DNA from 4 places in the Streptomyces sp. NPDC007896 genome. Region 1 is predicted to be linked to each of the others. Evidence: riboswitches for the same ligand, from Rfam matches in the RefSeq annotation. Region 1 holds a riboswitch; each other region holds the start of a gene.

Region 1 (5,882 bases):
GGTGATCGTCTTCTTGGCCCGCTTCAGCTCCGCCTGACGCGACTTGAGTGAGGCCAGCTCGACATGAGCGGCCCCGCGCAGCTGCTCGATCTCCCGCAGCTGTTTGCGCACCCGGGCCACGGCCTCCGCCTGCCGGCTGCCGGCCCGCTCGGCGAACGCGGCCCCTTCCAGGTACTGGTCGGGGTTGTCGGAGAGCGCGAGTTGCAGCGCGGGGTCCAAGCCTCCGCTGCGGTACTGCGCGGCGGCGATCGAACCCAGCGCGTCCCGGGCGTCGTTGAGCCGGTCCTCCTTGCGCGCCGCCTCGTCGCGCAGCGCGTTCAGCCGCTGCTCGGCCTTGGCGGCCTTGTCCTTCGCGCCGTCGTACTTCTGGGTGGCGACCTCCGCCTCCTCGTACAACGTGTCCACCTTGGCCTTCACCTGTGCCGGCGACAGCTGCGGGTCCGCGTGCCCCGTCCCGTCGAAGCCCGTCGCCGTGGCCGCGCCCGCGAGGGCGATGGTCGCGGCTGTGCGGGCCGTGTTTCCACCGAGCGAGCGCTGTCTGGCCTTTCGGTGCGCTGCCACGAGGGCCCACATCCTTCCCGGGGACTTGCGTACGACCGCCGGGGACGAGCGCGGTCAGCGGGGACACGTCCGGCGGCGGCCCCACACAGGGGGAGCGGGCCGCCGCCGGACCTTTCTCGGCGGTGGTGTCCGGCTGCCGCCCCTGGCCCGGGCGGCGGTGGGGAGCCGGTCACCTGGTGGAGGACGCTAAACCTGAGAGTGATGCCCCGGTAACGTCATGTACGGAAGTGGCGCCACTGGATCGCGGGGTGACCGCATGTGACCGTGATCCCGGCCCGGCTCCGTCGACTTCACGCGGTGTGATGACCGATGGGGCGGTTCCGGGACAATCGGTGGTTCCCAGGTGGTAGTGGTCTACAGGGGGTGGGCCGGTGACAAGGGGGGTGAGGGCCGCCGATTAGGCTCCGGCTCCATGGACGTACTCATCCATCTCTTCGTCGGCCTGCACATCATCGGCATCGCCTCGCTCCTCGGCGGTTTCCTCACCCAGATGAAGGCGATGGGCCAGGGCACCGCCCGGTTCGTCCCCGCCATGCTGCACGGCGCGCTGACCATGCTGGTCACGGGCGTCGCCCTCGTCGGCCTCAACCAGGCCGACGACCACTCGGTCAACACCATCAAGATCGGCGTGAAGCTCGCCCTGCTGATCGTGATCCTCGGGCTCGTCTATGTGAAGCGGGACGACGAGAAGGTGGACAAGGGCCTGTTCGGGCTCGTAGGGCTGCTCACGACCGCGAACATCTTCATCGCGGTGCTCTGGACCTGACGGCCCCCCGAAGGCCCCCACGGACGGCCACGGCGCTTTCGGACACCCGACGGCTACGGTCCTGCGGACGCCCGACGGCGCTACGGTCCTGCGGACGCCCGACGGCGCTACGGTCCTGCGGACGCCCGACGGCGCTACGGTCCTGCGGACGCCCGACGGCTACGGCTCCTGAGGACGCCTGACCGCCACGACCACCACCGCCAGCCACGCCGCGACCGAGACCCACAGCAGCACCTGCCCGAGCCCCCTGAGCCAGCCGACGCCGATGGCGGCCGCGACCGACAGCGCCGCCACCGCCGTCATCCCCAGCGGGAACACGGTCGCCCAGCGCAGCACGTCGTAGCGCGGGCGGGGCCACAGGGCCTCCGCCACGGCCAGCACGCAGTACGAGCCGAGGACGAGCACGAGCAGCGCCTCGGTCACCCAGCGCAGCACGCCGTTGTCGTCGTTGTTCCACAGGTAGATGTTCGCCTGGTACGCGAGGATCAGCTTCGACCCCGCCAGCGCCGAGATGGCGAGCGCGCCGCCCGCGACCCACTGGTCCCCGGCGCCCGTGGCGACCTCGCGGTAGTCGAAGTAGAACAGCGCCAGCGCGTAGAGCAGGAGCCCCAGCCAGAACAGCACCAGCGCCGCGTGCGCGAGCCAGTCCGTGTGCGTCGCGGGGGCGAGCGTCGCGCCCAGCACCGCGAGCCCCTGCGTGGCCACACAGCCGAGGAACACCGCTCCGGGCATACGGGGCCGCCATTGCCGTACGACCAGGAAGAGCAGCCCGGGCCAGAGCACCGCCGACAGGGCGAGCAGGGCCTCGGCCGGCACCTCCCACCCCGGCGTGACCAGCCGCGTGCCGAGCACGGTGGTCGCCGCGACCGCGGTGAGCGCGCCCGGCGTAGCGGCCTCCGCCAGCCACCGCTCCCGCTCTCGCAGCAGCCGTACGACGAAGGCCGCGGCGAGCCCGAGCCAGCCGACGGCCGCCAGGGCCAGCACGATCCGGGACAGGATCTCGTAGCCGGTCTGCTCCAGCCCGATCGAGATGATGCCGGTGGCCAGGATCGCGGCTCCGGCGCCCGGCGGACTCTGCGCCCACCAGGTGCGCAGGCCGGTCCACCGGGTGCCGGGCGGGGAGATGGCTGACATGGGCCCGATGCTAAGGACCTTCGAGAGGGTTGGCGGCGGGCCACGCGCGCGTGGAGTCCGAGGAGCCCCACGCGCGTGTGCCGGGCGCCGGGGCGTTAGGCCGGACGCACCACGCTGTGGATGATCGACTCGCCGCCGTAGAAGATCGACTCCTCGCGGACGTACGCGCCCGGCTTGGGGGCGTGGATCATCATGCCGTTGCCGATGTAGAGGCCGACGTGGCTGATGTCGTCGTAGAAGAAGACGAGGTCACCGGGCTTGATGTCGGAGAGCGGGACCGTCGTGCCCACGTTGACCTGGTCCCAGGTGGTACGCGGGAGATCGACGCCGGCGGCCTTCCAGGCGGCCTGGGTGAGGCCGGAGCAGTCGTAGGAGCCGGGCCCGGTCGCGCCCCAGACGTACGGCTTGCCGATCTGGGTGCGGGCGAAGGCGAGGGCCTTGTCGGCCTTGGCGGTGTACGAGGAGTCGGTGGCCGAACTCCCGGTGGTCCCGGTGGTGGCGGTGGTCCCGGTGGTCCCGGTGGTCGCCTGCTGCTGGGCGGCCGCCTCCTGGGCCTTCTTCTCCGCGGCGGCCTGCTGCTGCGCCAGCTCAGCCGCCTTGCGGTCGGCCGCTTCCTGCTTCTTCTTCTCGATCGCCGCGAGCCGCGCCTTCTCCTCGGCGGTCAGCTTCGAGAGCAGGTCGCGCGCCTCGGCGAGCTTGCGCTGCACGTCGGCCTTGGACGTCCTCAGCGCGCTCTGCGTCGTGGTGAGCGTCTGCAGGCTCTGGGAGGCCTCCGCGCGCTTCTTGGTGGTGGCGGCCTGCTCGGTGATGTAGTCGTCGACGGCCACCTTCTGGCGGCTGGTCAGCCGGTCCATCAGCTGGGTCTGGTCGAAGTAGTCCTGCGGATTGTCGGCCAGCAGGAGGGTCGCGGTGTCGGGGGCGGCGGCACCGGTGCGGTACTGCGCCGCGGCGAACGAACCCAGCTCCTCGCGCGCGGTGTTCAGCTTCTCGGTGCGCTGGGCCACGTCGTCGAGGAGGGAGTCGACGCGCTTGCGCTGCTGCGCGGTCTTCTCCCTGGTCGCGTTGTACTTCTCGGTCGCCGCCTCGGCCTGGTGGTAGAGGTCGTCGACCTTCTTCTCGACCTCTTCGACACTCGGCTTGGGATCGGCCGAGGGCGCGGCGTTCGCCGTCTGGGAGAGCAGGGCCACGGAGGTGAGGGCCGCCGTGGCGAGGGCGGGGGTCCGTATACCCGCTATGCGCGTACCCGTAGGACTCCACTTGCGATGCGACGCCAAGAGAGGCGACTCCTTCCGTCTTCCGCCTACCGAGTTAGCTGTCGGGTTCGGGCGGGTGATTCCGGAAGGTTTGCCCTACGGTCCTTGTCCCAGCGGACAGTTGGACCGATTCACCCCAAGGTCGGTTGGGTCCCCGGCTCCGGCTGCCGTACGGCGCACCGGACTCGGCGGAGGCCGCACGGCCCGGCGGTGTTCGCCGGTTGGGTCGAGCGGCCTGCCCGGCACGCTAGCCAACTCATAAGTGTTCTGTGAAGTTTGATGTGCGATATGCCCGATACATTTTCGTGACCTTGACCTTGGAGGTCATTGATCGGGACCGACTGTGGCTGACCGTAATGAAACGATCCTGAACGGTAACGGCGTCCGCGGCGGAAAGGGTGGCGGAAAGGGATCATGCGCGGTCGTTGGAAAATCCGGTCGGGTTTCCAGGGTGGCCGCGGGTTGTCAGTGGGGCCGCCTAGACTCGGAGAGCGATGAGCAGCCTCTTTGATGACAGCTTTCTGGCGGACCTCCAGCCTTCCGGGGCCCACGAGGAAGAGCCCCCGCCGCCGCCCGAGGACGGGGCGCCGGAGCCGCTTCCGGACGACCTGTTCGGCGGTCGCTTCGACGTGTCCGCGAGCCGGGACGCCTACTACCGCGACGGCGCGCCCCGCCCCGCCGTGGACCCGGCGGCCCTGTTGGACGGGCTGAACGAGAACCAGCGCGCGGCCGTGGTGCACTCCGGCTCCCCGCTGCTCATCGTGGCCGGCGCGGGCTCCGGCAAGACCCGGGTGCTCACCCACCGCATCGCCCATCTGCTGGGCGAGCGCCATGTCCACCCCGGCCAGATCCTCGCGATCACCTTCACGAACAAGGCCGCGGGCGAGATGAAGGAGCGCGTCGAGCAGCTCGTCGGCCCGCGCGCGAACGCGATGTGGGTGATGACCTTCCACAGCGCGTGTGTGCGGATCCTGCGCCGCGAGAGCAAGAAGCTCGGCTTCACCTCCTCGTTCTCGATCTACGACGCCGCCGACAGCAAGCGGCTGATGGCGCTCGTCTGCCGTGACCTGGATCTCGATCCCAAGCGCTTCCCGCCCAAGTCCTTCAGCGCCAAGATCTCGAACCTGAAGAACGAGCTGATCGACGAGGAGGACTTCGCCGCCCAGGCCGCCGACGGCTTCGAGAAGACCCTCGCCCAGGCCTACGCGATGTACCAGTCGCGGCTGCGCGAGGCCAACGCGCTCGACTTCGACGACCTGATCATGACCACGGTCAACCTGCTGCGCGCCTTCCCGGACGTCGCCGAGCACTACCGGCGCCGCTTCCGCCACGTCCTGGTCGACGAGTACCAGGACACGAACCACGCGCAGTACGCCCTGGTCAGGGAGCTCGTCGGCCCGGCCGCCGGTGACCGGCCCGAGGACGCGCCGCCCGCCGAGGGCGAGCTCGGGCCCGCCGAGCTGTGCGTCGTGGGCGACGCCGACCAGTCGATCTACGCCTTCCGCGGCGCGACCATCCGCAACATCCTCCAGTTCGAGGAGGACTACCCGGACGCGACGACGATCCTGCTGGAGCAGAACTACCGCTCCACCCAGACGATCCTGTCCGCCGCCAACGCGGTCATCGAGCGCAACGAGTCCCGCCGCCCCAAGAACCTGTGGACCAACGCGGGCGCCGGTTCGAACATCACCGGCTATGTCGCCGACACCGAGCACGACGAGGCCCAGTTCGTCGCCGACGAGATAGACCGTCTCACCGACGCGGGCGAGGCCAGGGCGGGTGACGTCGCCGTCTTCTACCGGACGAACGCCCAGTCCCGTGTCTTCGAAGAGATCTTCATCCGCGTCGGCCTGCCCTACAAGGTCGTCGGCGGCGTCCGCTTCTACGAGCGCAAGGAGGTCCGGGACGTCCTCGCGTACCTGAGGGTCCTGGCCAACCCCGAGGACTCGGTCCCGATGCGCCGCATTCTGAACGTTCCCAAGCGCGGCATCGGCGAGCGCGCCGAGGCCATGATCGACGCGCTCTCGCAGCGCGAGAAGATCAGCTTCTCGCAGGCGCTGCGCCGCGTCGACGAGGCGTACGGGATGGCGGCGCGGTCGACGAACGCCGTGAAGCGGTTCAACACGCTCATGGAGGACCTCCGCACGATCGTCGAGTCCGGCGCGGGC
Region 2 (5,882 bases), on a different contig from region 1:
CACTGGTGGCAGCGGAAGTGGGTGCGCTACGGCGCGCTGATCACCCTGCTCGCGCTCTCCGGCCTCGTCATCCTGGCCCTGGTCCGCCAACAGACCGGCACCGAGGGTTTCCTGGTCGGGCTCGGCCTCGCCGTGCTGCCCGTGCCGCTCCTCGTCGCCGCGTTCCGCTGGCTGGACCGGGTGGAACCCGGGCCCTGGCGCAACCTGCTCTTCGCCTTCGCGTGGGGCGCCTGCGCGGCGGCGCTGATAGCGATCGTCGCCAACAGTTTCGCGACCAAATGGATAGCGACCGCCACCGCCGACCCGACCAGCGCCGACACCCTCGGCGCGACCGTCATAGCGCCGATCGTGGAGGAGTCCGCGAAAGCCGCCGCTGTGCTCCTGGTGTTCCTCTTCCGCCGCCGGGACTTCACGGGGATCGTCGACGGGGTCGTCATAGCCGGAGTCACCGCAACCGGCTTCGCCTTCACCGAGAACATCCTCTATCTCGGCACCGCCTTCGGCACGGACCAGCTCAACGGTGACCGCGGTCTGACCTCCGTCACCGCCGCGACCTTCTTCGTCCGCGTCGTGATGTCGCCCTTCGCGCACCCCCTGTTCACCGTGCTCACCGGCATCGGCTTCGGCATCGCGGCGCTGTCCGCCGAGCGCCAGCACGTGCGCCGCGTCCTGCTGCCCCTGACCGGACTGCTGCTCGCGATGGGCATGCACTCCACGTGGAACGGCTCGTCGGACTTCGGGGAGTACGGCTTCTACGCGGTGTACGGGGCGTTCATGGTGCCCGCGTTCGGTCTGCTCACCTTCCTCGTCATCTGGACCCGGCAGCGGGAGCTGAAGACCGTACGGACCGAACTTCCGGCGTACGCGGCGGCCGGGTGGCTCACCCCGCCCGAGCCGTACGTGCTCGGCTCGATGCGGGCGCGGCGGCTGGCCCGCGAGTACGCCGCCCACCACTTCGGCAAGGCGGCGGCGCGCTCGGTCGCGCAGTACGAGGCCTACGCGACCTCGTTGGCGTTTCTGCGGCACCGGGGGCGCAGTGGCCGCGCCAACGCCGACTTCGTCGTACGGGAGCGGGAGTTGCTGCACGAGCTGTGGCGCCGCCGGGAGGTCGCCCGCCCGTCCCTCGCGTACGCGGCCCACACGGCGGCCCCGGCCGTACCCGTGCCGCCTCAGGTACCGCCGCCGTGGCCCGGGTACGGCTACGCGCCGGTGCCCGGCCAGGCGAACCCCACCGGTGCGCCCCCCTACCCCACGTACCCCGCACCGGCGACGCCGTACCCCGCGTACAACCCCTACCAGTCGTAGGCCTCAGGCGGACGCTTCCGTCAGCCTGGCCAGTTCCGCGTCCGTCAGGGTCAGGTCCGCGACCGCCAGCAGCGCCGGCAGCTGCTCGACCGTCCGGGCGGAGGCGATGGGCGCCGCGACCGTCGGCCGGGCGGCGAGCCAGGCGAGGGCGACCGTGGCGACCTCGGCGTCATGGGCCCCGGCGACCTCGTCGAGGGCGGCCAGGACGCGGATGCCGCGCTCGGTGCCGAGATGCTTGCCGGCGCCCTCGGCCCGCGCCGAGTCGACCGTCGTACCCGGGCGGTACTTGCCGGTGAGGAAGCCGGAGGCGAGCGCGAAGTAGGGGACGGCGGCCAGGCCGGTCCGGGAGGCGACCTCCTGGAGCGGGCCCTCGTAGGTGTCGCGCGAGACGAGGTTGTAGTGCGGCTGGAGGGCGACGTAACGCGCGAGGCCCTCGCGGTCGGAGAACTCCACGGACTCCGCGAGCCGCTCGGCGGAGATGTTGGAGGCGGCGATCTCCCGGACCTTGCCGGCCCGGACCAGTTCGTCCAGCGCGCCGATGATCTCCTCGACCGGCACCGAGGTGTCGTCGAAGTGGGTGTAGTAGAGGTCGATGTAGTCCGTGCCGAGGCGGCGCAGCGAGGCGTCGGCGGCGGCCCTGATGTTCGTCGCGGACAGGCCCTTGTACTCGGGGTGGGTGCTGACCTTGGTGGCGAGGACCACGTCGGAGCGGTTGCCGCGCGCGGCGAACCACTTGCCGATGATCGTCTCCGACTCACCGCCTGTGTGGCCGGCGATCCACGCGGAGTAGCCGTCGGCGGTGTCGACGAAGTTGCCGCCCCCGGCCGTGTACGCGTCGAGCACGGCGAAGGACTGCGCCTCGTCGGCTGTCCAGCCGAAGACGTTGCCGCCGAGGGAGAGCGGGAAGACCTCGAGGTCGGAGGAGCCGAGTTTGCGGAGAGAAGTCATGCTTTATTTCAACAGCCGTACCGGACTGCCGTATTCCGCACACGGCCCCCGGGAACGATCAGGGGTTGAGGCCCTTGCTCTGCAGCCACGCCATCGGGTCGATCGCGCTGCCGCCGCCCGGGTGAACCTCCAGGTGCAGATGCGGCCCGGTCACGTTGCCGGTCGCGCCCACACGCCCGATGACGTCGCCGGTGGCCACCTTCTGCCCGACGCTGACGCTGATGGACGACTGGTGGCAGAACCACAGCTCCGTGCCGTCGTCGAGGGTGAGGATGGTGCGGTAGCCGTACGAGCCGGCCCAGCCCGCCTCCGTGATCGTGCCGCTGTGGATGGCCTTGATCAGCGTGCCGGTGGGGGCCGCGAAGTCGAGGCCGGTGTGGTACCCGGAGGACCACATGGAACCGGCGTCGCCGAAGCGGGAGGTCAGGGTGTACGAGGAGGTGGGCAGCGAGTAGCTCTTGGCGAGCTCGGCGAGGCGCGCGGCCTCGGCCTTCTGCTTGGCGTCCTCGTCCGCCTTCTTCTTCGCGGCGGCGACCTTGGCCTCGGCGTCGTCCTTCTGCTTGGCGGCCAGGGCGACCGCCTTCTTCGCCGCGGCGGACTCGGCGGCGGCCTGGGCCGCCTTGTCGACCTGGTCCTGCTGCGACTCGGCCTGCAGGATGATGCGGGCGCGCAGTGCCTCGCCCGCGTCCTTGTTGCCCTGCGCGGCGTCGGCGCTGGTCACGCCGGCGCTGGTGAGCGGGGTGGCGGAGCCCTTCGGCGTGCTGGAACCGCCGTCGGATATCAGCGCCTTGGCGGACTGGGTGACCGAGGAGAGGTCGGGCAGCGAGATGGACACCGGCGGCTTGCCGGGCGCCGCGGTGGCCATGCCGCCCGCACCGACGGCGGCGATGACGCCGACGCCCAGGACCGTGGAGCTGCGGGCGAGTCCCCCGCCGCGCTGCTTGGAGACGCGGTGCCGGCCGCGGAGGGGGCGGATGGAATCCTCGGTGGGGTTCCACTCCTCCCAGGGGCCCTCGTCCTTGCCGTAGGCGTAGCCAAAAGTCTGGGTGTCGTTCGGCGGGAACGAAGTGGGCTGGGCGGGCCGGTTGGACGCCACGTGGGCGTGCTCCTTTCCTTCCTTCTCGCCTACCGGGTTAGCTGACGGGTTCGGAGCAGGAAGGTCTCCTACGCGCGTCAACCCACGGTGTCTCCACCGCGAAAGACGCTCGATTCACCCCAAGTTGGTGGTTCCCCGGTTCCCTTGCGGGATTCGGCGCGTGCGCACGGAGCCGACTCTTGTGACGGCTGGGACGACCGCGCTGCGTTATCGAACGTTAATAGACACGGGTACCGGATTCCAAGCTGTTCGTACTGATCATTAACCACTTTTGGCCAGGACTTACCGGCCATGAGCGGCGGAAATCGGGCGAGTTGACCGCACCCTCCTACCCGGCAGTTATTTGACGGTGCGTCAGTTGTTATGCGGAGGGACATCGACCGATCACCCCTCGTGACAACGATCAAGAACGCCCCTTCCCGTGACTACGGCCGCCGTACGGCGAGCAGTGCCATGTCGTCCGTCAGTGCGCCGCCCGTGTGCCGCCGGACCTCCTCCGAGAGCGTGGCCAGCAGGACGTCGGGGCCGGGGAAGGTCCGTCCGGCCAGACGCGCGGCCGGATCGTAGAAGCGCCCCTGCGCGTCGCGGGCCTCGGACAGTCCGTCCGTGTGGAAGAGGAGCGTGGCCCCGTGCGGGAAGCGCGCCTCCTGCGCACGGTCCGGCCAGCTGCCCAACTCGCCCATGCCGAGCGGCAGTGCGGGGTTCGCGGCGGCGAGCGTGACCAGCGTTCCGTCCGCGTGCAGGAGCAGCGGCGGCGGGTGGCCACGGTTGACGATCCGTACGAGGCCGCCCTCGTGCGTGATCTCCGCGAGGACGGCGGTGGTGAACCCCTCGAAGGCGTCGAGGCCCTTGCGCCGGGTGCCCTCGCGGACCAGCGCCCGCTCCAGCCGCTGCGCGACCGCCTCCGGCGTGGCCTCCTGCTCGGCCGCCTCCCGGAACGCCCCGATGAGCACCGCGACGGCGGCCACCGCTTCCATGCCCTTCCCGCGTACGTCGCCCACCGCCAGCCGTACACCGTGCGGGGAGTCCTGCACCGCGTACAGGTCGCCGCCGATGAACGCGCCCGCCTGCGCGGCCTCGTAGCGCGCCGCGACGTCGAGGCCGCCGATCCGCCGGTCGGGTTCCGGCAGGACGGCACGCTGGGCCGCCTCGGCGATCTGGTGGGCCGAGGCCAGTCGTTCGTCGGTGCGACGGACGAGGATGTTGATGAGCACGGCCAGCACGCCGACGGTCGCCACGGTGGCGACCTGCGTGAGCGCGTCCACCTTGAAGACGATGCCGAGCCGGATGTGGATCGTGAGCACCGCGACGAGCGCCGCGATGCCGGTGAGCACGGTGCCGCGCAGCGAGAAGAGCGGGGCGGCCACGAGCGGCGCGGCCGTGAAGAGGGGGCCCGCGGTGAAGGCCATCGGGGTGAAGTAGTCGTAGAACGCGCCGACCAGGATGAGCAGCGCGGGCAGCACCCGGGCGAGGTTTCGCGCGCAGGAGATCCGGCTCCGGTCCGCCTCGGCCGGGCGGGGCACCGGCTCGTCCCCCAGCCCCGGATCGGGCACGGGGACCCCGGGCGATCGCCCACCGGACCGGTCGTTCGGCTCGTCGTTCGGCTCCTCGGCCCGCTGCGCGCCTCCTCGCTGCTGCCCCACCCGTCCAGGCTTCCCGGCGCGGGGGCGGGGGGCGAGTGGTGAGGGGCCGACCGGGGGATGCGTCAGTCCGAGCCCGACCACCGGACGCCGCCGGCTCCGCCGCGCCCGTGGTGGTGCCCGGCCGGGGCGACGACGGTCCCGCCGTCCGGCACGAAGTCATGACCGCCGTGGCAGACCCCGAGGAACAGCGCGCACGCGGCGAGCAGCAGCGCGAGCGCCGGCGCGCGCCGGACCAGCCACCGAGGACAACTCATAGTGAGCGGAAGACTACAGAAAGTCGGGTCGGCAGGGAAAATCGGGGCGGGACGGCAAACAGGAAAGCCGGGCGGCGGGAAGCCCGGGACGGCAAGAAACCCGGGACGGCAAACGGGAAAAACCAAGGGCCGGAACTCGTTTCCGAGTTCCGGCCCTTGGCCTTCAGTAGCGGGGACAGGATTTGAACCTGCGACCTCTGGGTTATGAGCCCAGCGAGCTACCGAGCTGCTCCACCCCGCGTCGTTGAAATTAGTGTACGCCATCCGCGGGGCCCGATTCACCAGGCTTTTCGCGGACGACCGCGGGGCCGCCCCTACCCGGCCGCGAGAAGGTGCCGATTGGGCGCCACGGCCCGCTCCTCGAACTCCGGCAGTACGACGACATCCGCCCCCGCGGCCACGAGCAGACCGTTCCCGTCGGCCCCCGTCACGAACGTGTCGGGCTCGCGCCACGCGGTGACCACCCGCCGTACCCCCGCGTCGAGGATCAGCCGCGCACAGGGCGCGGGCCGGGACGCCCGCCGCGCGCACGGCTCCAGGCTGCTGTACACGGTGGCGGAGCGAAGGCGCGGATCCGCGGCATCGATCTTCGCGAGCGCCGCCTCCTCGGCGTGCACGACGGGGTCGTCGCCCTCC
Region 3 (5,882 bases), on a different contig from region 1:
GGACCCGGCACGTACTTCATCAGCGTGTCCAGGTCGGCGCCCGGATAGCGGATCAGGTGACGGGCGGCCGCGATGACCTCGCCGAGGTTGTGCGGCGGCATGTTCGTCGCCATACCGACGGCGATCCCGGACGAGCCGTTGACCAGCAGGTTCGGGTACGCCGCCGGGAGGACGTCCGGCTCCTGCTCCTGGCCGTCGTAGTTCGGCGCGAAATCGACCGTGTCCTCGTCGATGGACTCGGTCATCAGTGACGTGGCGTCGGCCATCCGGCACTCGGTGTAACGCATGGCGGCCGGCGGGTCGTCGTTGCCGAGCGAGCCGAAGTTGCCGTGGCCGTCGACCAGCGGCAGGCGCATGGAGAAGGGCTGGGCCAGCCGCACCAGCGCGTCGTAGATCGACGCGTCGCCGTGCGGGTGGAGCTTACCCATGACCTCGCCGACGACGCGGGCGCACTTCACATAGCCGCGGTCGGGGCGCAGCCCCATCTCGTTCATCTGGTACACGATGCGGCGGTGCACGGGCTTGAGGCCGTCACGGGCATCCGGCAGGGCTCGCGAATAGATGACCGAGTACGCGTATTCGAGGAAGGAGCCCTGCATCTCGTCCACGACGTCGATGTCGAGGATCTTCTCCTCGTACGAGTCGTCGGGCGGCGGGGTCTTCGTGCTGCGGCGGGCCATCGCTGCTGCGGCTCCTTCACAGTCTCTGCCGGGGCATGAACGGGTTCTGACGCGCACCATTGTGGACCGCCGCACTGACAACGCGGACCGCGACCCGTCCATAGAGGCTCCAGGGCGCCCCGTTCCGATCGCTCACGGTGAACGGAAGTCCGGCCTCCCACCTCAGGAATTCTCGCTCTCGGCGTACGAGGTGCGGGAACTTCGCCACCTGTCGGCGCGCTTGCATACAGTGGCAGGACCGGCAGGAATTCTGCAGTTTCCGCGATCGAAGGGACGTACATGCCCATGGGTCACACGGCCACAGCTGAGGCAGGCTCCGGCGGCCTGACAGCGACCGAGCACCGCCTGGCCAACGGCCTGCGCGTGGTGCTCTCCAAGGACCACCTGACCCCGGTCGCGGCGGTGTGCCTCTGGTACGACGTCGGCTCACGGCACGAGGTCAAGGGCCGTACCGGCCTTGCTCACCTTTTCGAGCACCTGATGTTCCAGGGCTCCGGTCAGGTGAAGGGCAACGGCCACTTCGAACTGGTGCAGGGCGCGGGCGGCTCCCTCAACGGAACGACCAGCTTCGAGCGCACCAACTACTTCGAGACGATGCCCGCCCACCAGCTGGAGCTCGCCCTCTGGCTGGAGGCCGACCGCATGGGCTCGCTGCTGGCCGCGCTCGACGACGAGTCCATGGAGAACCAGCGGGACGTCGTCAAGAACGAACGCCGCCAGCGGTACGACAACGTGCCCTACGGCACCGCCTTCGAGAAGCTGACCGGGCTCGCCTACCCCGAGGGCCACCCGTACCACCACACCCCGATCGGGTCGATGGCGGACCTGGACGCGGCGACCCTGGAGGACGCCCGCGCGTTCTTCCGCACCTACTACGCGCCGAACAACGCGGTGCTCTCCGTGGTCGGGGACATCGACCCGGAGCAGACGCTCGCCTGGATCGAGAAGTACTTCGGCTCCATCCCCGGGCACGGCGGCAAGCCCGCCCCGCGCGACGGCTCGCTGCCCGAGGTCATCGGCGAGCAGCTGCGCGAGGTCGTCGAGGAGGAGGTCCCGGCGCGCGCCCTGATGGCCGCCTACCGGCTCCCGGAGGACGGCACGCGCGCGGCCGACGCGGCCGACGTGGCGCTCACCATCCTCGGCGGCGGCGAGTCGTCCCGGCTCTACAACCGACTCGTACGCCGCGACCGTACCGCCGTCGCGGCCGGGTTCGGCCTGCTGCGGCTCGCCGGAGCGCCCTCCCTGGGCTGGCTGGACGTGAAGACGTCCGGTGACGTCGAGGTCCCGGTGATCGAGTCCGCCGTCGACGAGGAGCTCGCCCGGTTCGCCGAGGAGGGCCCCACGGACGAGGAGATGGAGCGCGCCCAGGCCCAGTTGGAGCGCGAGTGGCTGGACCGGCTCGGTACGGTCGCGGGCCGCGCCGACGAACTGTGCCGGTACGCCGTCCTGTTCGGCGACCCGCAGCTCGCCCTGACGGCCGTACAGCGCGTCCTGGACATCACGGCCGTGGAGGTCCAGGAGGTCGCCAAGTCCCGCCTGCGCCCCGACAACCGCGCGGTGCTCGTGTACGAGCCGGTCGCTGCCGACACCACCGAAGAGGACGAGGAGGCGGCGAAGTGACCGAGCTCGCCACCATGGACTTCCACCCGCAGCCCCAGGCGGGTCAGCCCAAGCCCTGGGCCTTCCCGGCGCCCGAGCGCGGCACGCTGGACAACGGCCTGACCGTGCTGCGCTGCCACCGCCCCGGCCAGCAGGTCGTCGCCGTCGAGGTGCTGCTCGCCGCGCCGCTGGAGGCCGAGCCCGCGGGCCTCGACGGCGTCGCCACGATCATGGCGCGCGCCTTCTCCGAGGGCACCGACAAGCTCTCCGCCGAGGAGTTCGCCTCCGAGCTGGAGCGCTGCGGCGCCACCCTCGACGCGCACGCCGACCACCCCGGCGTACGGCTGTCGCTCGAAGTGCCCGTCTCGCGCCTGCCCAAGGCGCTCGGGCTGCTCGCCGACGCCCTGAGGGCACCGGCGTTCGCGGACAGCGAGGTGGAGCGGCTGGTGCGCAACCGGCTCGACGAGATCCCGCACGAGACGGCCAACCCGGCCCGGCGTGCCGCCAAGGAGCTCTCCAAGGAGCTGTTCCCGGCTACCTCGCGCATGTCGCGCCCGCGCCAGGGCACCGAGGAGACCGTCCAGAAGATCGACTCGGCGGCCGTACGCGCCTTCTTCGACAAGCACGTACGTCCCGCCACGGCCGCCGCCGTGATCGTCGGCGACCTGACGGGCGTCGACCTCGACGCGCTGCTCGCCGAGACGCTCGGCGACTGGACCGGCTCGCCCGCCGAGCCGCGCCCCGTGCCGCCGGTGACCGCCGACGACACCGGCCGTGTGATCATCGTGGACCGCCCCGGCGCGGTCCAGACGCAGCTGCTCATCGGACGCGTCGGCGCCGACCGGCACGACCGTGTGTGGCCCGCCCAGGTGCTCGGTACGTACTGCCTCGGCGGCACCCTCACCTCGCGCCTGGACCGCGTCCTGCGCGAGGAAAAGGGCTACACCTACGGTGTGCGGGCGTTCGGCCAGGTCCTGCGTGCCGCCCCGGACGGAACCGGTATCGCGATGCTCGCCATCAGCGGCTCCGTGGACACCCCGAACACCGGCCCGGCGCTCGACGACCTCTGGAAGGTGCTGCGCACCCTCGCCGCCGAGGGCCTGACGGACGCCGAGCGCGACATCGCCGTACAGAACCTGGTGGGGGTGGCGCCCCTCAAGTTCGAGACCGCGGCGGCCGTCGCGGGCACGCTCGCGGACCAGGTCGAGCAGTACCTGCCGGACGACTACCAGGCGACGCTGTACCAGCAGCTCGCCGCGACCGGCACCGTGGAAGCCACCGCGGCCGCCGTGAGCGCCTTCCCGGTGGACCGTCTGGTGACCGTCCTCGTCGGCGACGCCACGCAGATCCGGGAGCCCGTCAAGGCCCTCGGAATCGGTGAAGTGACCGTCGTTTCGGCGGAGTAGAGGTTCAGCGGAGCAGCGGCTCGGTAGAAGCCGGCTGGAAGCCGAGCCGCACGCGGAGCGGAAGAGCGTGACTCCGTAGGGCCCGGGTGACTGAAGAGTCGCCCGGGCCCCTTTTTGCTCGGATTTCCGCTCGGATTGCGCTTGGACCTCATCCCCAAGATGTCCGTATTGGTAGGGAGGTTGCCCGTCTGCCCTGTGGCATGCACTACAAAAACCGTGATCCGTTTGTTGATTGAAAGACGCCCCGTCTAGCGTCGGGGCGGCTGTTCGTCAGGCAGTGCGCCGCGCCCGCGGCACCGGACAGTCATCGCCGAGTCCCCGTACGGCGCGAGCCAGGGGAGCCGGGGACCCACACGTAGTCCCTGGGGTGAATCGGACGCCCTCCCTGGAGGGGGTCCGTAGGAGACCTTCCTGCTCCGAACCCGTCAGCTAACCCGGTAGGCGAGAGGGAAGGAAAGGAACAGCCCCTACATGGCGTTCACCTGTGGCCCCGGGAAACACCGCCGTCCGAGCCGCGTGAAGCGCTCCACCACGAACGCCGTCGGCGTCGCCGCGCTCACCACCACCGGTGTCATCGGAACCCTGGCCGCCCCGGCCCTCGCCGCGGACGCCTCCGTCGAGCAGACCGGGCTGACCCAGGCCGTCACCCTCGGCGACAGGGTCGCCGCCCAGATCGACGCGCAGGCCGCCGCCCAGCAGCGCGCCGCCGACGAGGCGGCCGCGCGCAAGAAGGCCGAAGAAGCCGCGCGCAAGAAGGCCGCCGAGGAGGCGAAGAAGGAGCGCGAGGCCAAGGAGCGTGCCGCCCGCGCCGCCGAGCGCAAGCGCCTCAACACCTTCGTCCTGCCGATCACCGGCTCGTACATCTCCACCGGCTACAAGACCGGCGGCAGCCTCTGGTCCTCCGGCAGCCACACCGGCGTCGACTTCCACGCCGCCTCCGGGACCTCGGTCCACGCGGTCGGCTCCGGCACGGTCGTCACGGCCGGCTGGGGTGGTGCCTACGGCAACCAGATCGTCCTGAAGATGCACGACGGTACCTACACGATGTACGGCCACCTGTCGTCCATCGGCGTCTCCGTGGGGCAGACGGTCACCCCGGGCCAGCAGATCGGCCTCTCCGGCTCCACCGGGAACACCACCGGGCCGCACCTCCACTTCGAGGCCCGCACGACGGCGGAGTACGGCTCCGACATGGACCCGGTCGCCTACCTCCGCTCGCACGGCGTGAACGTCTGACGCTCGCACGGCGTGAACCTCTGACACTCGCGCACCGTGAACGTCCGACGACCGGCGTCAACACTTCCGAAGCCCCGGCTCCCCTCAGCCGGGGCTTCGTCGTTTCGAACGACTGTCTGTCCAAAAAATATCCATGGATTCCGGCCCGCCATCGGAAATTCCGGCTCTCTGCAATAGAGTCGCTGAACAAGCGTCAATCGACCGCGTTTCGCGGGGATTAAGGCGGAGGTCCGGTCATGCGCATTCCCGCGCACTCGGTATGCACGGCGATCCGTGACGACATCGTCGCGGGTGTCTACGAGCGCGGCAGCCGGCTCACCGAGGAACTGCTCGCGCGCCGCTACGGCGTCTCGCGGGTCCCCGTGCGTGAGGCCCTGCGCACGCTGGAGGCCGAGGGCTTCGTCGTCACCCGTCGGCACGCGGGCGCGTGTGTCGCGGAGCCCACCGAGCAGGAGGCCGCGGACCTGCTGGAGATGCGCATGCTCCTGGAGCCGCTGGGCGCCGCGAGGGCCGCGCAGCGGCGCACCGAGGCCCACCTCAAGGTGCTTCGAGGCCTGGTCAGGCTGGGGCAGGAGCGGGCCAGGAGGGGGAACAGCGAGGATCTGCGCTCGCTCGGCGGCTGGTTCCACGAGACCCTCGCGCAAGCCTCCGGGAGCCCCGCGCTGAGCTCCACGCTGGCCCAGCTGCGGCACAAGATCGCCTGGATGTACGCGGTCGAGGCGCCGGCCAATCCGGCGGAGTCCTGGGCGGAGCACGGCGGGATCGTGGACGCGGTGGCGCGCGGCGACAGTGAGCGGGCGCGGGCCGTCACGGCGCTGCACACCGAGCGCGCGACGGTCGCGCACCGGCTGCGTTTTCCCGGCGGGGGAGATCGGCCGGAGCGCGTGAGGACTTCGCAACATCCCGTAAACATGACGGGCGTGCGTCATTAACACCGGCGCCGTATACAAAGAGGGGTAAT
Region 4 (5,882 bases), on a different contig from region 1:
GCCCTTGCCGGGCGCGTTCTCGGGCGTGCCGGTGTCGGCACCGGTTCCGGTGTCAGTGCCCCTGGCGGTGCCCCGGTCCGGTGCGTCGTCGCGGGCCGCACGTCGTGCCCGTACGGTGCCCGCGACCCGCTGGAACGTCCGCGTCAACTGGTGCAGCGGGTTCCCGTCCTGACCGGCGGACGCCTCGTGCGCACCGGACGCCGTCGTCCGGAGGTCTCGGAGGTCGGCCAGCGCCGCATGCGCGAGTTCGGTCGCCTCGCGGTACTGGTCGCGCGACTTCGTCATGGCGTCGAGTGCCTCGGCGTACACAGCCACCAGCGCCCGTGCCTCCTCCAGCGTCAGCAGCTTCCAGTCCTCCCGGAGGCCGGTGAGGGCGTCCTGCGCCGCTTCCGGCAGCGGCCGGGGCAGTGCCGCGTACCGTACGACCTTCTCCAGGAGCTCCGTCGGCTCCGAGCCGTCGAGGAAGACACTGCGTACCGTGGAGTCCTGCTCGTCGTACCCGGGCCGGGCGGGGGAACCGGGCAGGATCACGGCGCCACCGCGCGGCACCCGTACGCCCAGGTCGTACAGCGCCCAGTTGACCGTCTGGAACTGCTCGGGCGCGGCGCGGTGTTCCACGACGCGGTGACGCAGACCGGGCGGGAGCAGCCGGGCCAGCGGCAGGCGACCGCGTTCGTCGGTGGTCATCGCCTCGTGGATGACGACGTTGATGCTCCAACTGTGCTGCGCGGCCTCCTTGAGCAGGCGGCGCAGTGCCTTGTCGTCCTGCGGCAGCGGGTTGATGTCCCGCAGGCGGAGCCCGGCCACGATGTCGTGGTCCCAGGGGATCTCGTGTCCCTCGGGCCAGAACATGGTCGCGGGAGAGGGCCACGCGAGGTCCCAGGGCCGTTCCGCCTCGGCCACCAGCGTCCAGCGGCTTCCCTCGGCGGCGTGATCGCGCCCGTCCGTCGTGAGCCGTGCGCGAACCGTGACGGTGTTGTCGACCTGCCAGCGTGCCTCGAAGACATGCCCCTCGGAGTCCGAGGAGTTCTCTGCCTCCAGGAAGTCGTGGATCGTCTCGTCGGCCTTCAGCCTTCGCAGGTTCTCCCTGAGGATCTCCTGCGGGGCGGGCCCGACATGGCGCCCGCCGGCCAGCCAGACGGTTTCCGGAGCGGTGGCGCGGGCGGTGGAAGGCTTGGGCATGAGTCACTTTGCGGTGGGAGGCGGCGTGCGCACCCAGTATGGTCAGCGCAGGTGGCGACCCGGGCGGCGAGGTCCGCACGGATCACGTACATCCCCTATTGCGAAACTTCGGCCGTTCCAGTGCCTTATATGCGCTTTGGGGTCTTGATCGATGTGGCGCAGTCCGTCACGCCGGGCGCAGCGCGCTGTGGATCGCCTTCTGTCCGGCGAAGAAGATGGACTCTTCGCGTATCGAGGCACCCGGGCTGGGGGCGTGGATCATCATGCCGTTGCCGGTGTAGAAGCCGACGTGGCTGACGTTGTCGTGGAAGAAGATCAGGTCGCCGAACTGGATGTCGGTCAGGGGAATCGCCGCACCGGCGGTCGCCTGCCCGTGCACGGTGCGCGGGAGTGCGACCCCGGCGGCCCTCCAGGCGGCCTGGACGAGGCTGGCGGAGTCGTACGAGTCCGGTCCGGTCGCGCCCCAGACACACGGCTTGCCGATCTGCGTGCGGGCGAAGGCAAGGGCCTTGGCGGCCTTCCCGCCGTACGCCGACTCCGCGGCGCCGACCGCGCCGACGGGGCTGACCGTGTTGACCGCGCCGGTGCCTACGGGCACACCCGCGGCCAGGGGCATCCCCGCACCGAAGGGCATGTCCGCGCCGAGTGGCATCCCCAGACCCATGGACGTGTCGGTGCCGAGGGGCATTCCCGTACCCATGGACGTGTCGGTGCCGAGGGGCATTCCCGTACCCATGGACGTGTCGGTGCCGAGGGGCATTCCCGTACCCATGGACATGTCCGTAGCCAGCGGCACGCCTCTGCCGAGGGACATGTCCGCGCCGGGAAGCATCCCCGCGGCCAGGGGCATGCCCGCGCCGAGGGGCGTGTCCGTGCCGAGTGGCATTCCCATAGCCATGGACGTGTCCGTGCCGAGCGGCATTCCCGTACCCATGGGCATGTTCGCGCCGAGTGGCATCCCGGTACCGAGGGACATGTCCGGGCCGAGCGGGGTCGGCTGCTGTCGCTGCCACTCCGCCGCCTGGTTACGAGCCTGATCCTCCGGGGTGGGCCAGACACCCTCGGCCGGACGTGACTCGATCGCCGCGGGCCCGGGGTTCCACGGTGCGGCGTGCTTGGACACCAGCTCACGGGCCAGCGCCAGTTTCCGCTGGATCTTCTCCTTGGACGTCTTCAACGAGGACTGCCCCGGCCCGGCGGGCAGCGCGGGCAGCAGGGCCGTGGCGGCCTCCTGCGCTGGTTGTGGCGCGGGCTCCGGCGCGGCCGGCAGCGCGGCGACGGCCCTGGCCGTCAACTCGGCCACGGGCCAGGCGGCCGCCTCGGCGGAGGGGCCTGCGGTCAATTCCAGAACGGGGCGGGCGGTCAACTCCCGCCCACGGTCGCTGAGCCCGTCCTCCGGCCGCTTCGCCGGGCCCGTGGGCCGCGCCTCGGCCGGGCGGTTCGGCATCCGGTCGGCCGGCAGCCTGGCCGGTGCGGACGGACCCAGTTGCGTGCGCGCCGCGTCGAACCAGGTCTTGGTGATGTCGTCGAGGGCGGGGTCGCGGCGCCTGCGCGCGGTTTCCGGCGCCGGGTTGACGCGGCCTCGGCTCCCTGTGGTCATCGCGCGGGTCCCGTTGACGAACCCGACGGCGTTCTCGGCCTGGTCGTAGAGGGAGCTGACCCGCTGCTGCACCTCCTCGCGGCTCGGACCGTCCGCGCCACTGAGGGCGGCCGTCGCGCGTGCGGAGTCGGGCATGCCAGGGAGGCTGCCGCCTCCAGGGCGCGGGGTTCGTTCCGGCGCCATGGGAGCCGTACTCCTTCCGTACTCCGCCTACCGGGTCGGCCGTCGGGTTCGGGCGGAAGATTCCGGAAGGCATGCCCTACGGCCCTTGCCCGAGTGGGCAGTTGGGCCGATTCACCCCAAGGTCGGTTGGGTCCTGGTTCCGGTTGCCGCGGGGGCATCGGATTCGGCGGAGGTCGCGCGACCCGGCGAGGTTCGCCGGAGGGAGTCGTGCGGCCTGCCGCCAACTTAGCCAATTTGTGTGCCTGGTGTGAAGATTGGAGCGCGAACTGTCCGATATGTAATTGTGACCTTCGTCTACGTGTCCCGGCTGCGACCAGGATGTCGTACGACCGCCGCGCGCCCCATGGTCGCCGCGAGCGTCCGCAACCGGCGCCAGTCCAAGGGGGGTTGGGCCTCGGGTACACCGGGCCGTTCCCTGGGGACGCGGACGCGCAGAGCGCCGGGTTCGACGTGGCAGTGGACCGGGGCGGGCAGGACCAGGGCCTCGCCGTCGATGCCGGCCTCGATCTCCGCGCGGTCGGCGTCGATGACCACCTCACGGGTGGTCAGGACCGCGAGTCCGTTCGGCGCGGGGTCCAGTACGAGGGCGGCGGCCTCGGCCGCGCTGTCCACCGTGATGCCGAGGACGCCGAGCAGCCCGGAGTCGAGGCGTTCGCGGCGGCCGAGACCGGCCGGATCGTTGGTGCGGTAGGGGTTGTTGCTCACCAGCACGGCCTGCGGGGCGTCGAGTGTGGTGTCCGCGGCGCGGGCGGTCAGCCGCGGCCCGCGCTGGCGGGTGAGCAGGTCGGGCAGGAGGTCCAGGATGGTGCCGATCTTGTCGTCGCGGTACGCGGGGCTCTGGACGACCGCCGCGTACGCGCCGAAGGAGGCGTTGTTGACGAACGGGTGACCGCCGGCGAAGCCGAGGTCCACGCGGAGTTCGACGCCGTCGGTGAGGGCGTCCAGGCAGGTCGCCGGGTCGTCGCGGTCGAGGCCGAGGTCCATGGCGAAGTGATTGCGGGTGCCGGCGCAGACCACCAGGAACGGCAGACCGTGTTCGGCGGCGACGGCCGCGACCAGCGCCTGGGTACCGTCACCGCCGGCGACGCCCAGCAGATCCGCGCCGTCCGCGACGGCGGCCCGGGCCAGCGCGGTGACGTCCTGGTGCTTCTCCGGGTCGAGGAGCACGACCTGCGCGCCGAGCCGCTCCGCCTTCTCCCGCAGCCCGAACTTCGCCACCTTGCCGCCGCCGGAGTGCGGGTTCATGAGGAGGAAGGGGCGCCGCGGCGGCGGTGCCCTGCGTTCCTTCGGGCGCGAGGGGCGCGTCCGGTCGCTCCGCAGGGCGTACCGGCCGCTCCAGACGGCCACGGTCCACAGCGCCAGGGACACGGGGACGGCCCAGAGCAGGCCGGCCACGGCGAACAGGGTGAGCACGGCGCCGGGCGCGACGGCCGCCAGTACGGCCGCCACCCAGCGGAGCGGGCCGCGCCGGGTCAGCGCCCACCACAGCGCCGCCGCCGTGACGGCCACGCCGAGGAGCGCGGCCAGGAGCAGCAGTAAGCCGTCCACGCCTCCGTAACCGAGCGGCAGGAGAACCGCCAGCGCCGCCGCGACCAGCGCGGCCCTGGCCGCCCACCGTTTCCCGTGGCCGACCTGCCCGCTCGCATCCGCACCCATCGACACAGTCGTATGCAACCGCCGGGTCAGGCCCCGCGCAACCGCCACGCTCCGGGAGGACACACGCCAACCAGGGCCGGCCCGGGCGATTCTCACCGATCCCTTGGTCGACCCCTCGGGGCCGGGACCGTCGCGGCTGATGCACGATGGGCGGCGGCGAGCCCCGGCGGTGCGCCGGGGTGTGGCGGGGAGGGCAGTGGTGATGAGTGGGCAGCGCGGCCGTGTCCTGGTCGTGGACGACGACGCGGCGATCCGCCGCTCGCTGGAGCGCGGACTGAGGCTCGGCGGATTCACCGTGGACCTGGCCGACGGGGGCCGGCCGGCCCTGGCGGTGGCCCGGCGGACACCGCCGGACGTGATCGTGCTGGACATCTCGATGCCCGACCTCAGCGGCATCGAGGTGTGCAGGACACTGCGGGACGAGGACAACGACGTACCCGTGCTGATGCTCTCCGCACTCGACGAGACCGCCGACCGGATCGCGGGCCTGCAGGCGGGCGGGGACGACTACCTCGTCAAGCCCTTCGCCCTGCAGGAACTGGTCCTGCGCCTGGAGGCACTGCTGCGGCGCAGGCCGCCCCGGGACAGCGGCACCGTACGGGTCGGCGGGCTGCTCCTGGATCCCGCCGCCCGGGAGGTGAGCCTCGACGGGCGGCCGGTGGAACTGACCCGACGCGAGTTCGAGCTGCTCCACTTCCTCGCCCGCAACGCAGGCATCGTGCTCAGCCGGGACCAGCTCCTCGACCGCGTATGGGGCTACGACTTCGAGGTGCGCACCGACGCGGTGGACACCTTCGTCAGCTATCTGCGCCGCAAACTGGAGACGTCGGGGCGCTCCCGGATCATCCACACCGTACGAGGCGTGGGCTTCGTCCTGCGCGACGACGACCCGGGGGAGCGGCCGTGAGACTGTCCACGCGGATCGCCCTGGCCGTCGGCGCCACCGTGCCGGTACTGGTTCTGGCCACCGGCTGGCTGCTGCTGCGGCTGGTCGCCGCGGATCTGCACGACCAGCAGGACACGCATCTGCGTGAGCGCGCGGTGGCCGTCGCCAAAGACGCCCGGGGGCTGCTGCGCGCGAGCGCCGCCGACCGGTCGGCGGCGGTGGAGCAGGCCCGCGAACGCCGGCTTTTCACCTCGGCCCTGGACGTGGGCGTACGGCTGATCGGCCCCGAGGGGTCCTTCACGGGCGGCCCGCAACCGGCGGCCGACGTGGCGCTGCCCGCCAGGGCTCCCGTCCCGGTCACCCTCCGCGCCGACG

The links. A riboswitch is a leader RNA that binds a small molecule or an ion and turns the genes downstream of it on or off. The one in region 1 is predicted to bind cyclic di-AMP.
Region 2: it holds a riboswitch for cyclic di-AMP, as region 1 does, so the genes downstream of both, ACFZDJ_RS45155 (M23 family metallopeptidase) here and ACFZDJ_RS33235 (NlpC/P60 family protein) in region 1, are expected to answer to the same signal.
Region 3: it holds a riboswitch for cyclic di-AMP, as region 1 does, so the genes downstream of both, ACFZDJ_RS42645 (M23 family metallopeptidase) here and ACFZDJ_RS33235 (NlpC/P60 family protein) in region 1, are expected to answer to the same signal.
Region 4: it holds a riboswitch for cyclic di-AMP, as region 1 does, so the genes downstream of both, ACFZDJ_RS38335 (NlpC/P60 family protein) here and ACFZDJ_RS33235 (NlpC/P60 family protein) in region 1, are expected to answer to the same signal.

What each region holds. Positions count from the first base shown of each region.
Region 1 covers NZ_JBIBKX010000011.1:374,966-380,847, forward strand. Annotated here, with positions in the region: gene ACFZDJ_RS33220 (NlpC/P60 family protein) at 1-561, opposite strand, end outside; gene ACFZDJ_RS33225 (hypothetical protein) at 974-1,327, shown strand; gene ACFZDJ_RS33230 (tellurite resistance/C4-dicarboxylate transporter family protein) at 1,487-2,461, opposite strand; gene ACFZDJ_RS33235 (NlpC/P60 family protein) at 2,557-3,735, opposite strand; cyclic di-AMP (ydaO/yuaA leader) riboswitch at 3,743-3,915, opposite strand; gene ACFZDJ_RS33240 (UvrD-helicase domain-containing protein) at 4,209-5,882, shown strand, end outside.
Region 2 covers NZ_JBIBKX010000021.1:20,188-26,069, forward strand. Annotated here, with positions in the region: gene ACFZDJ_RS45145 (PrsW family glutamic-type intramembrane protease) at 1-1,305, shown strand, start outside; gene ACFZDJ_RS45150 (aldo/keto reductase) at 1,309-2,253, opposite strand; gene ACFZDJ_RS45155 (M23 family metallopeptidase) at 2,312-3,349, opposite strand; cyclic di-AMP (ydaO/yuaA leader) riboswitch at 3,361-3,518, opposite strand; gene ACFZDJ_RS45160 (SpoIIE family protein phosphatase) at 3,775-4,992, opposite strand; gene ACFZDJ_RS45165 (hypothetical protein) at 5,055-5,246, opposite strand; tRNA gene ACFZDJ_RS45170 (tRNA-Met) at 5,414-5,487, opposite strand; gene ACFZDJ_RS45175 (dihydrofolate reductase family protein) at 5,561-5,882, opposite strand, start outside.
Region 3 covers NZ_JBIBKX010000018.1:80,139-86,020, reverse strand. Annotated here, with positions in the region: gene ACFZDJ_RS42660 (DNA topoisomerase (ATP-hydrolyzing)) at 1-680, opposite strand, end outside; gene ACFZDJ_RS42655 (insulinase family protein) at 960-2,300, shown strand; gene ACFZDJ_RS42650 (insulinase family protein) at 2,297-3,685, shown strand; cyclic di-AMP (ydaO/yuaA leader) riboswitch at 3,984-4,144, shown strand; gene ACFZDJ_RS42645 (M23 family metallopeptidase) at 4,157-4,921, shown strand; gene ACFZDJ_RS42640 (GntR family transcriptional regulator) at 5,158-5,853, shown strand.
Region 4 covers NZ_JBIBKX010000015.1:9,479-15,360, forward strand. Annotated here, with positions in the region: gene ACFZDJ_RS38330 (hypothetical protein) at 1-1,182, opposite strand, end outside; gene ACFZDJ_RS38335 (NlpC/P60 family protein) at 1,349-2,917, opposite strand; cyclic di-AMP (ydaO/yuaA leader) riboswitch at 2,974-3,144, opposite strand; gene ACFZDJ_RS38340 (diacylglycerol kinase family protein) at 3,260-4,621, opposite strand; gene ACFZDJ_RS38345 (response regulator transcription factor) at 4,824-5,528, shown strand; gene ACFZDJ_RS38350 (ATP-binding protein) at 5,525-5,882, shown strand, end outside.